2 regions of the Bradyrhizobium sp. Ses1 genome follow, and region 2 is predicted to be linked to the other one. Evidence: predicted binding sites of a transcription regulator. Region 2 holds the regulator's gene; the other holds the start of a gene.

Region 1 (6,008 bases), on a different contig from region 2:
CTTCATTGCGAAAGATCGAGATGGCCGTTGTAGACGACGCGATGATCGCCGGTCGCGTGGATCACCTCACCGAGCAGCGTCACGGTCTCGCCGCTTTCGATGAACACCTCCATGACGCGCTCGACCGCATCCGCTTTCACGATCGCGATCATGCCGACGCCGCAGTTGAAGGTGCGCAGCAGTTCGAGCTCGGCGATGCCGCCCGCTTCCGCCAGCCATTTGAACACCGGCAGCACCGGCAGCCGGGCCAGATCGATACCGACGCCCAGATGCTTCGGCAGCACCCGCGGAATGTTGTCGGTGAAGCCGCCGCCGGTGATGTGGGCGAGCCCCTTGATCGCCCCGGTCTCACGGATTGCGCGCAGGCAGGATTTGACATAGAGCTTGGTCGGCGCCAGCAGCGCGCCGCCGAGCGTCATGACCGGCGAGAACGGCGCCGGCGCGTCGAAGCTGACGCGCGACTGCTCGACGATCTTACGCACCAGCGAGAATCCGTTGGAGTGAACGCCGGAGGAAGCAAGGCCGATCACGGCATCGCCGATGGCGATATCCGGCCGCGGCAAGAGCGTCCCGCGCTCGGCGGCCCCGACCGCAAACCCAGCAAGGTCGTAATCGCCGTCCTTGTAGAGCCCCGGCATCTCCGCGGTCTCGCCGCCGATCAGCGCGCAGCCGGATTCGCGGCAGCCCTCGGCGACACCCGCGACGATCGCGGCGGTCGCCTCCGGGTCGAGCTTGCCGCAGGCAAAATAGTCGAGGAAGAACAGCGGTTCCGCGCCCTGCACCACGAGGTCGTTGACCGACATCGCCACCAGGTCGATGCCGATCCCGTCATGCAGCCCGGTCTCGATCGCGATCTTGACCTTGGTGCCGACGCCATCGGTCGCGGCCACCAGCACCGGGTCCTTGAAGCCGGCCGCCTTCAGGTCGAACAGACCCCCGAAGCCGCCGATCTCGGCGTCCGCGCCGGCGCGCGCGGTGGCGCGGACCATCGGCTTGATCAGATCGACCAGCCGGTTGCCGGCATCGATGTCGACGCCGGAATCCGCGTAAGTGAGGCCGTTCTTGCGCTCGGTCATGCAAAATTCCAGTTGAAGACGGCTGGTTACGAGGAATTCCGCCCCCGCGCAATGGCTCGCAAGGCGGCAGGCGGTATACTATGTAGATAACAGCCGGCTCAGCCCCCAAAAGGGCCGAATCTTCCGTGAATTCAGGCCGGTAGCCGGGAAGCGACCGAGTTGAGCATACCCAATATCATCACGCTGGGCCGCATCATTCTGGTGCCGGTCATCGTCTGGGCGATCGTCTCCAGCCAGATGGAAATCGCGTTTGCGATCTTCGTGATTGCCGGCGTCAGCGACGCCGTCGACGGTTTCCTCGCCAAGCGCTTCAACATGACGAGCGAGCTCGGCGCGCTGCTCGATCCGCTGGCCGACAAGGCGCTGCTGGTGTCGATCTATGTGGCGCTCGGGATCTGGGGCGCGGTGCCGCGCTGGCTCGTCATCCTCGTGGTCTCGCGCGACATCATGATCGTAGCGGCTGTGATTGTGTCCTGGCTGTTCGACAAGCCGGTCGAGATAAAACCGCTGATGGTCTCGAAACTTAACACGGGGGCTCAGGTTGCCTTCGCAGCCCTGGTGCTGGCCTCACTCGGTTTCGGTTTCCAGCCAAGGCCTTACGATCTGATCCTGATGGGATTTGTCACCATCTTTACTTTGGTTTCCGTCTCCCTCTATCTCGTGGAGTGGGTGCGGCACATGAGCACGATCGAAGCGCGTTAGAGCGTAAAGAGCGTTTTCGCGCGAAGTGGGCACCGGTTCGCGTAAAGAAAACGCGTCAAGAGAACGGAAGTCCCGGAGAGTTTTGCGTGGCAGGTAGCGTTCACCCTCGTCAGCTTGCGTTGGCGTTGCCACATGCGGAGAGCCTGACCCGCGACGACTTCCTGGAGGGAACGGCGAATGAGGCCGGCCTTGCTCTGATCGAGAGCTGGCCCGACTGGCCGAACCGCATCATGCTGCTGGTCGGCCCCGAAGGATCGGGCAAAAGCCACCTCGCCGCGATCTGGGCCGAGCGGGCCGGCGCGCGCTCGACCGCGGCGCACGCACTGTCGGCCGAGGCCGTGCCGGCGGACCTTGCGACGGGTGCACTCGTGGTCGAAGACCTGAACCCGCACGGCTTCGACGAGCGCGCGATGTTTCACTTGCTCAATCTTGCCCGCCAGGACGAAGCCTTCGTGCTGATGACCGCTCGCATTCCGCCCTCCGCGTTCGAGATCGAATTGCGCGACCTCCGGTCACGGCTGCGCGCGGTACCGACCGTGTCATTGTTGCCGCCAGACGATCTCTTGTTTCGCGGCCTGATCGTCAAATACTGCACGGACCGACAGATGACCGTAGACGAATCACTGGTGAGCTATCTCGCCAGCCGGATCGAGCGTTCCTACGCCGCCGCCCGCCGGGCGGTGGAGCTGCTCGACACCGAGGCGCTGCGGCTCGGCCGGCCGGTGACGCGGGCGCTGGCAGCGGAACTGTGGCGCAACGCCTGATCCCTGTGACTTGACGGCGCGGGCTTCCGGAACGTCAATGTCATCGAAACGTCATCCACTTATCACAGGGTTGCGTTGCATTTGCTTAAGTGGCTCTGGGCCTGAACTCGAATGGATCGAGAACTTCATGGAATCGGCACAACCTATTGAAGTACAAGAGAAAGAACAGGTTGCTGAAGGGCTGCCGGCGATCGCGACGAGCCCCGAGCGCTTCATCAACCGCGAGCTTTCCTGGCTGCATTTCAATCGCCGCGTGCTGGAAGAGGCCGTCAATCCCGGCCACCCCGCGCTCGAGCGGGTGAGATTCCTGTCGATTTCAGCCAATAACCTCGACGAGTTCTTCATGGTCCGCGTCGCCGGTATCAAGGCGCAGGTCCGTGAAGGCATCCCGGAGCGCAGCCCCGACGGGCTGACGCCATCCGAACAGCTCGTCCTGATCAACCAGACCGTCTCCAAGCTCGCCTCCGACCAGCAGGCGATCTGGAGCGACCTGCGCACGATGCTCTCGGAAGTCGGCATCCAGCTCGTCGACGGGCGAGACGCCACCAAGACGGAGCGGGCCTGGATCGAGGATCATTTCCTCCACAGCATCTTCCCGCTGCTGACACCGCTCGCGATCGATCCGGCACATCCCTTCCCGTTCATTCCCAACCTCGGCTTCACGGTGGCGCTGCAATTGTCCCGGATCTCCGACGGCAAGGCGATGAACGCGCTGATCCGCATGCCCGGCAAGATTGACCGCTTCATCCGCATCCCCAGTGAGGGCCGGCTGCGCCTGATCACATTGGAGCAGGCCACCGGCCTCTTCATCGGACGTCTGTTCCCGGGCTACACGGTCATGGGCCAGGGCGCCTTCCGCGTCATCCGCGACTCCGAAATCGAAATCGAGGAAGAAGCCGAAGACCTCGTCCGCACGTTCGAGACCGCGTTGAAGCGACGCCGGCGCGGATCGGTGATCCGGCTGGAGATCGAGGCCAAGATGCCTGAGGAGCTGCGCCTGTTCGTGCAGCACGCACTCAACGCCGCCGACGACGAGGTTTTCCTGGTCGACGGCGTGCTGGCCATGAACGAGCTGTCGCAACTCACCCGGCTCGACCGGCCCGATCTCGAATTCACCCCCTATGTGCCGCGCCATCCGGAACGGGTGCGCGACCATGGCGGCGATATCTTTGCCGCGATCCGCCAGAAGGACCTGATCGTCCACCACCCCTACGAATCCTTCGACGTCGTGGTGCAGTTCCTGCAGCAGGCCGCACGCGATCCCGAGGTCGTCGCCATCAAGCAGACGCTCTATCGCACCTCGCAGAATTCACCGATCGTGCGCGCGCTCGCGGAAGCGGCTGAGGCCGGCAAGTCGGTCACGGCGCTGATCGAGCTGAAGGCCCGCTTCGACGAGGAAGCCAACATCCGCTGGGCGCGCGACCTCGAACGCGCCGGCGTGCAGGTGGTCTACGGCTTCATCGAGCTCAAGACCCACGCCAAGTTGTCGATGGTGGTGCGCCGCGAGGGCAGCAATCTTACCACTTACGTCCACACCGGCACCGGCAACTACCATCCGGTGACCGCGCGCATCTACACCGATCTCTCCTACTTCACCTGCGATCCGGTCATCGGCCGCGACGCCGCGCGCGTGTTCAACTACGTCACCGGCTATGCCGAGCCGAGCGACATCGAAAAGATGGCGGTGTCGCCGCTCACGCTACGCAAGCGCATCATCGAGCACATCCAGGGCGAGATCGGTCACGCGCGTCATGGCCGGCCGGCCGCGATCTGGATGAAGATGAACTCGCTCGTCGACCCCGACATCATCGACGCGCTCTATGAAGCATCGCAGGCGGGAGTGCCGATCGAGCTCGTGGTGCGCGGCATCTGCTGCCTCAGGCCGGGGTTATCAGGACTTTCCGAGAACATCCGCGTCAAATCGGTGATCGGCCGCTTCCTGGAACACGGCCGAATCTATTGCTTCGGCATGGGATATGGGCTGCCCAGCGCGAAAGCGGCTGTGTATATCTCCTCTGCCGACATGATGCCGCGGAACCTCGACCGCCGTGTCGAGGTGCTCTGCCCGCTGCAAAATCCCACGGTGCATCAGCAGGTTCTCGAACAGATCATGGTCGCGAATCTGAAGGATACGGAGCAGAGCTGGCGATTGTTGCCCGATGGATCGTCAACGCGTATGAAGGCCGCGAAAGGCGAAGAGCCTTTCAACCTTCATAATTACTTCATGACGAATCCGAGTCTGTCGGGCCGTGGAAAGTCTCTCAAGGAATCTTCACCGCGCCGTCTCACTCGCCGCAACGAGCGCTAGAGCGTTTTCGAGCGAAGTGGACACCGGTTCGCGTGAAGAAAACGCGTCAAAACAACAATCTAGAGCTTCGGTTCTGATTCAATCAGAACCGAAAATGCTCTAGCCACCACAAGGGGACTTTCCGGTGAAGCGACCGCGCAAGCGCGCTACCAGCGTCGCTGTCATCGATATTGGCTCCAACTCGGTGCGTCTCGTGATCTACGAGTCGCTGTCACGTAACCTCACCACGCTGTTCAACGAGAAGGCGCTGTGCGGTCTCGGCCGCGAGGTGCAGAGCACCGGGCTTCTTGCCGAGGATGCGGTCGCAAAGGCGCTGACGGCGCTGCGGCGGTTTCGCGCGCTGTGCCGGATCCAGAGGGTCGGCCGCGTCTATGCGATCGCGACGGCCGCCTGTCGCGACGCCAGGAACGGTGCCGATTTCATCGCCGAGGCCGAGCGCATCTGCGGAACGCGGATCGAGATTCTATCAGGCCCACGGGAAGCCAAGCTCTCCGCCCTGGGGGTCGTCTCCGGCGTGCACAAGCCCGACGGCATCGTCGGCGATCTCGGCGGCGGCTCGGTCGAACTGATCGACGTCAAGGGCAATCGCGTCCACAGCGGCGTGACGCTGCCGCTCGGCAGCCTCGCGCTGCAGGACCTCTCGCACAAATCGCTGAAACGCGCCGAGCGCATCGTCCGCAACGAACTGTCCGAGGTTCCGCAACTCAAGGCGGGCCGCGGCCGCAATTTCTACGCGGTCGGCGGCACCTGGCGCGCGCTGGCGCGCATTCACATCATCCAGAGCGGCTATCCGCTCAAGGTGATGCACGGCTATTCGATTCCCGCCGCCGACGCGCTCGATTTCGCGCAGCGCTTGCGCCGGCTGGCGGCCGCCAATTTGCTCGCCAATATCGAGGCTGTAGCCGACGCGCGGCGGCCGCTGCTCACCTACGCCGCGCTCGTTCTTGAATACATCATCCGGGTGGCAAAGCCGAAGACGATCGTGTTCTCCACCTTCGGCGTGCGCGAAGGCCTGTTCTACGAAATGCTGCCGCCGGCCGAGCGCGCCAAGGATGGCCTGATCTGCGCAGCGCAGACCATGAACGGCCTGCTCTCGCGATCGGCACGCCACGCGGAGGAACTGATCGCCTGGACCGATCGGCTGGTGCGCGTCGTGAG
Region 2 (6,008 bases):
TCAAGGAGGCGGCCTACGGGGTCGGCTGCACCACCTGGGAAGTCGTCCGCAACGTCGTGATCCCCTATACCCGCGTCGGCGTGATCGGCGGCATCATGCTGGCGCTCGGCCGCGCCCTCGGCGAGACCATGGCCGTGACCTTCATCATCGGCAATTCGTTCCGCATCTCCTCCTCGATCTTCGCGCCGGGCACCACGATCTCCGCGGCGATCGCCAGCGAATTCGCCGAGAGTGACGGACTGCACCAGTCGGGCCTGATCCTGCTCGGCCTCTTGCTGTTCGTGCTGACATTCATTGTTCTTGCCTGCGCGCGACTGATGCTGATGCGTCTGGAAAGGAAGGCGGGGAACTGACATGAACCCGATTTACAAAGCACGTCGCCGCAACGACATCATCATCCGCGGGCTTTGCATCGCCGCTGCCGCGTTTGGGGTGACCTGGCTGGCGCTGATCCTGTTCACGCTGTTCTACAACGGTCTCGCCGGCCTCAGCCTCGACGTCTTCACCAAGAACACCCCGCCGCCCGGCTCCACCGATGGCGGCCTGTTGAACGCGATCGTCGGCTCGGTGATCATGACCGTGATCGGTGTCGGCATCGGCGCGCCGCTCGGCCTGTTCGCGGGCACCTATCTGGCCGAATACGGCAAGCATGATCGGCTCACCTCGGTGATCCGCTTCATCAACGACATCCTCTTGAGCGCGCCGTCGATCATCATCGGCCTGTTCATCTATGGCGCGGTTGTCGTGCCGATGGGCGGCTTCTCCGCGCTGGCCGGCTGCCTGGCGCTGGCGGTGATCGTCATCCCGGTCGTGCTCCGCACCACGGAGGACATGCTGCTGCTCGTCCCCAACCCGCTGCGCGAAGCGGCCTCCGCGCTTGGCCTTCCGCGCTCGCTGGTGATCAAGCGGATCGCCTATCGCGCGGCGCGCTCCGGCCTGATCACGGGCGTGCTGCTGGCGACCGCCCGTGTCGCCGGTGAGACCGCCCCGCTGTTGTTCACCGCGCTGTCCAATCAGTTCTTCAGCCTGAACCTGACCAAGACGATGGCGAACCTGCCGGTGACCATCAACAACTTCGTGCAGAGCCCCTACGCCTATTGGAAGGAACTCGCCTGGAGCGGGGCCTTGCTTATCACCTTGACCGTGCTCGCGCTCAACATCGGCGCGCGCATCCTCGGCGCCGAAAGGAGCGCAAAATGACCGATCTGTCCGTATCGACGACCAGCCCGAGCGCGGCCATTCCCCAGAAGTCGCTGCCGGAAGCGGCGCCAAAGGTGACTGCACGCAGCCTCAACTTCTATTACGGTGAGCACCATGCGTTGAAGAACATCAACCTGACGCTCGGCACCAACCGCGTCACCGCCTTTATCGGCCCGTCCGGCTGCGGCAAGTCGACCCTGCTCCGGATCTTCAACCGGATGTACGACCTGTATCCCGGCCAGCGCGCCACCGGCCAGTTGATGCTGGACCAGACCAACATCCTCGACCCCAAGCTCGACCTCAACCTGCTGCGGGCGCGGATCGGAATGGTGTTCCAGAAGCCGACGCCGTTCCCGATGACGATCTATGAGAACATCGCCTTCGGCATCCGCCTTTACGAGAAGATTTCGAAATCTGAAATGGACGGCCGCGTCGAGAAAGCGCTGCGCGGCGGTGCGCTGTGGAACGAGGTCAAGGACAAGCTCAACGCCTCCGGCCTGAGCCTCTCCGGCGGCCAGCAGCAGCGCCTCTGCATCGCCCGCACGGTTGCGGTGCGGCCCGAAGTTATCCTGTTCGACGAGCCCTGCTCGGCGCTCGATCCGATCTCGACCGCCAAGGTCGAGGAGTTGATCCAGGAATTGTCGGAGGACTACACGATCGCGATCGTCACGCATAACATGCAGCAGGCGGCGCGCGTCTCCGACAAGACTGCGTTCATGTATCTGGGCGAACTGATCGAGTTCGACGACACCAGCAAGATCTTCACCTCGCCGAGCGATCGACGCACCCAGGACTACATCACCGGCCGGTTTGGTTGAGGAGGGACATCATGGCTTCTGAACATACCGCCAAGGCATTCGACAGCGATCTTCAGGAACTGACCCGTCTGGTCGCAGAGATGGGCGGGCTGGTCGAACGGATGATCACCGAATCCGTCGATGCGCTGATCCGCCGCGACGTCGCGCTCGGCAAGCGTGTCGTCGCTTCCGACATCGAGATCGACAGCCTGCAGCGCGTGATCGAGGAGCGCGCCGTGCTGACGATCGCCCGCCGCCAGCCGATGGCTGTCGACTTGCGCGAGATCGTCGGCGCGATGCGGGTGGCGACCGACCTCGAGCGGATCGGCGACCTCGCCAAGAACATGGGCAAGCGCGTCGCCGCGCTGGAGAACGACTTCCAGCCGCTGAAGTTGATCCGCGGCCTGGAGCACATGACCGACCTCGTGCTGTCGCAGGTCAAGTCCGTGCTCGACGCCTATGCCGCGCACGATCTGCCGGCGGCGATGAACGTCTGGAAGAGCGACGAGGAGGTGGACGCGATCTGCACCTCGCTGTTCCGCGAGCTCCTCACCTACATGATGGAAGATCCGCGCAACATCTCGTTCTGCATCCACCTGATGTTCTGCGCCAAGAATATCGAGCGGATCGGCGACCACGCCACCAACATCGCGGAAACGGTCTTCTACATGATCGAGGGTCAGCAGATCACCGACAAGCGGCCGAAGGGGGATATGACGACGTTCGCCACGACCGTTCCGGGCAACTAGAGCAACATCCGGAAAGTCGACGCCGGCTTTCCGCCAAGATCCTGCTCAAACATCAAAGGAAGAGTGGGATGACGATTCAAGCAGAGAGTCATCCCGCTATAGGAGAAGCCAAGCCGATGAGCGCACGCATTCTGGTGGTCGAAGACGAAGAAGCGCTGACGACGCTGTTGCGCTACAATCTCGATGCAGAAGGCTATGATGTCGAAACGGTCGCCCGTGGAGACGATGCGGACACAAGGCTCAAGGAACGTATTCCCGACCTTGTCGTGCTCGACTGGATGCTGCCGGGACTCTCCGGCATCGAGCTGTGCCGCCGTCTGCGGGCGCGGCCGGAGACCAAGCAGCTCCCGATCATCATGCTGACCGCGCGCGGCGAGGAAAGCGAGCGCGTGAGGGGGCTGGCGACCGGTGCCGACGACTACATCGTCAAGCCGTTCTCGGTGCCTGAACTGCTCGCGCGGGTGAAGGGCCTGTTGCGCCGGGCAAGCCCGGAGCGGCTCGCCACCGTGCTCACCTATGGCGACATCGAACTCGACCGCGAGAAGCGCCGCGTCGCGCGCTCGGGCCGCCCGATCGATCTCGGCCCGACCGAATATCGCCTGCTGGAGTTCTTCCTGGAGCATCCCGGCCGCGTGTTCAGCCGCGAGCAGCTGCTCGACAGCGTTTGGGGCCGCGACATCTATATCGACGAGCGCACCGTCGACGTTCACATCGGCCGCCTGCGCAAATTGCTCAATCCCGGCCGCGAGCAGGACCCGATCCGCACCGTCCGCGGTGCGGGCTACGCGCTCGATGATCGCTTCGCGAAGGCCGAGCAGTCGTAAACCGGCGACCTCAATCCGCAGCCCGGGTGCAGCGAAGCGTAACCCGGGGAAATTTGGACCTGCCGATACAGCGTTCCCGGGTTGCGCTGCGCTCCACCCAGGCTACGATCTGTCGTCGGTTTACTTGCCTTGTGACGGCTTGACCGTCGGACGGCGGCGGTCAGCCGCCGGCTGGTAGGCGATGCGGGAGTGGTGCGCGCAATAGGGCAGGCCGGGAAGCGCCTTGCCGCCGCAGAAGAAGAATTCCGGGCTCGAGGGATCGCCGACCGGCCAGTGGCAGGTGGCCTCGTTCAATTCGAGCAGCGACAGCCGCTGGCTCATCGGTACCACATTGTCGTAGGCGATAGGGTCCGCTTCCACCTCCACCTCGAAGGCGTGGGCGAGCGCGGTGTTGCCGCGGGAGACCGGACGCGCCACGCGCATCATCGGCTGTGCGGGACGCGCCTTGCGCTGCCGCGGCGCGGCTGCAGCAGGACTCTTGGCGCGGCCCGAGAGGCCGAGCCGGTGCACCTTGCCGATCACCGCATTGCGGGTCACGTTGCCCAGTTCCGCAGCGATCTGGCTGGCCGAAAGGCCACCTTCCCAGAGCTTTTTCAACTGCTCGACGCGTTCGTCGGACCAGGTCAATACCGTCATCGCATCTTTCCCTTCGCGTTGCGCCGGCCGATCCTGGGACAGCGCTGCGATGCCTAATCTCAAAAATCCCTGCGGGCAGAATCCCTTAAGGCTCGCCGGGCACGAAAACCGCACCCGAACGTGTACGCCGCACACAAAGGACTCTAAGGGATCAAAACTGCCGCACGAGATGTCGTACCCGACAGGCTAGACGCTACAATATGGCGTGACTCTGGCGCAAGAGTCCGCGCCTATGCGTCCACATGTTCCGACATTTAGGGATTGCAATCGGGCTTTTCCACCACACCGGAAAACTGCGGATTACCGGCACTTTGCAGCGCAGCCTGGCGGCTTCGTGGCGATTGACAGCACCCGCCGCGCGCATAGAATGCCTTCACGTGCCGCCCTGCAAAGGCGGCACGTTTTGTTTTCGCTGGATGAGCTCCAGCCGCGTGTCTGCATCGCTGCACGCCGCCGGGGCTTGTCTGAAAGGCTTGTCTGAACCCTTCAGTGATCGCCATGACCGACCGCGCCACGTCGCATCTGCTTCCCGTTTTTGCCAGGGCCGATCTCGGCTTCGAACGCGGCGAAGGCTGTTGGCTGATCTCGACCAAAGGCGAGCGTTATCTCGACTTCACCTCCGGCGTCGCGGTGAACGCGCTCGGCCATGCCCATCCGCATCTGGTGAAGGCGCTGCAGGAACAGGCGACGAAGCTCTGGCACATGTCGAACCTGTTCAAGAGCCCGGACGGCGAGAAGCTTGCCGCGCGGCTGTGCGAGCAGAGTTTTGCGGACTTCGTGTTCTTCTGCAATTCCGGCGCGGAAGCGATGGAGGGCGTGATCAAGGTCGTGCGTCACTATCACTTCTCGAAGGGGCATCCGGAGCGCTACCGCATCATCACCTTCGAAGGCGCCTTCCATGGCCGCACGCTCGCGACACTCGCAGCGACCGGCGCTGCTAAATATCTCGAGGGCTTCGGTCCGCCGATGGACGGCTTCGACCAGGTGCCGCATGGCGATATCGAAGCGGTGAAACGCGCGATCGGTCCAGAGACCGCGGGCATTCTGATCGAGCCGGTGCAGGGCGAGGGCGGCGTGCGCTCCGCGCCGCCGGCTTTCTTCAAGGCGCTGCGCCAGCTTTGCGACGAGCATGGCCTATTGCTCGCGTTCGACGAGGTGCAGACCGGCATGGGCCGCACCGGCGATCTCTTCGCCTACAAGCGTATCGGGGTCACCCCTGACGTGATGTCGCTGGCCAAGGCGCTCGGCGGCGGCTTTCCGATCGGCGCCTTCCTTGCGACCGCGGAAGCCGCCTCCGGCATGACGGCGGGTTCGCATGGCTCGACCTTCGGCGGCAATCCGCTCGCGGTCGCGGCCGCCGGCGCCGTGCTCGATGTGATGCTGAAGCCCGGCTTCTTCGATCACGTGCAGAAGATGTCGCTCCTGCTCAAGCAGAAGCTCGCCTCCGCGGTTGACCGCTATCCGTCCATTCTCGCCGACGTGCGCGGCGAGGGGCTTCTGATCGGCGTCAAGGCCGTGGTGCCCTCGGGCGACCTCGTCAACGCCCTGCGCGAGCAGAAGCTGCTCACAGTCGGCGCCGGCGATAATGTGGTGCGCTTCCTCGCGCCGCTGATCGTCAGCGAGGCCGAGATCGAGCACGCCATCGGTTGTCTGGAGCGCGCCTGCACCGCGCTCTCAAGCGGACCTTCGAAGAAGGCAGCGGGATGATGAGCAAGGCGCCCCGTCACTTCCTCGACATCAACGAAATGTCGCTCAACGAGCTGCGCGCCATGCTGGCCGCCGGCGCCGCCATGAAGGCGAGA

What was found. The regulator PhoB, encoded in region 2, activates phosphate uptake and scavenging genes when phosphate is short. The targets are predictions, from matches to a motif close to TGTCATNNANCTGTCAT.
Region 1: the regulator PhoB is predicted to act here: its motif matches at 2,581-2,597, upstream of AC5ZG5_RS33315 (RNA degradosome polyphosphate kinase).

What each region holds. Positions count from the first base shown of each region.
Region 1 covers NZ_JCAMOQ010000041.1:54,178-60,185, forward strand. The annotation lists gene purN (phosphoribosylglycinamide formyltransferase) at 1-6, opposite strand, end outside; gene purM (phosphoribosylformylglycinamidine cyclo-ligase) at 3-1,076, opposite strand; gene AC5ZG5_RS33305 (CDP-alcohol phosphatidyltransferase family protein) at 1,236-1,778, shown strand; gene AC5ZG5_RS33310 (P-loop NTPase family protein) at 1,865-2,542, shown strand; gene AC5ZG5_RS33315 (RNA degradosome polyphosphate kinase) at 2,670-4,850, shown strand; gene ppx (exopolyphosphatase) at 4,975-6,008, shown strand, end outside.
Region 2 covers NZ_JCAMOQ010000001.1:97,874-103,881, forward strand. The annotation lists gene pstC (phosphate ABC transporter permease subunit PstC) at 1-353, shown strand, start outside; gene pstA (phosphate ABC transporter permease PstA) at 355-1,200, shown strand; gene pstB (phosphate ABC transporter ATP-binding protein PstB) at 1,197-2,018, shown strand; gene phoU (phosphate signaling complex protein PhoU) at 2,030-2,746, shown strand; gene phoB (phosphate regulon transcriptional regulator PhoB) at 2,863-3,570, shown strand; gene AC5ZG5_RS00460 (GcrA family cell cycle regulator) at 3,691-4,206, opposite strand; gene AC5ZG5_RS00465 (aspartate aminotransferase family protein) at 4,705-5,913, shown strand; gene argF (ornithine carbamoyltransferase) at 5,913-6,008, shown strand, end outside.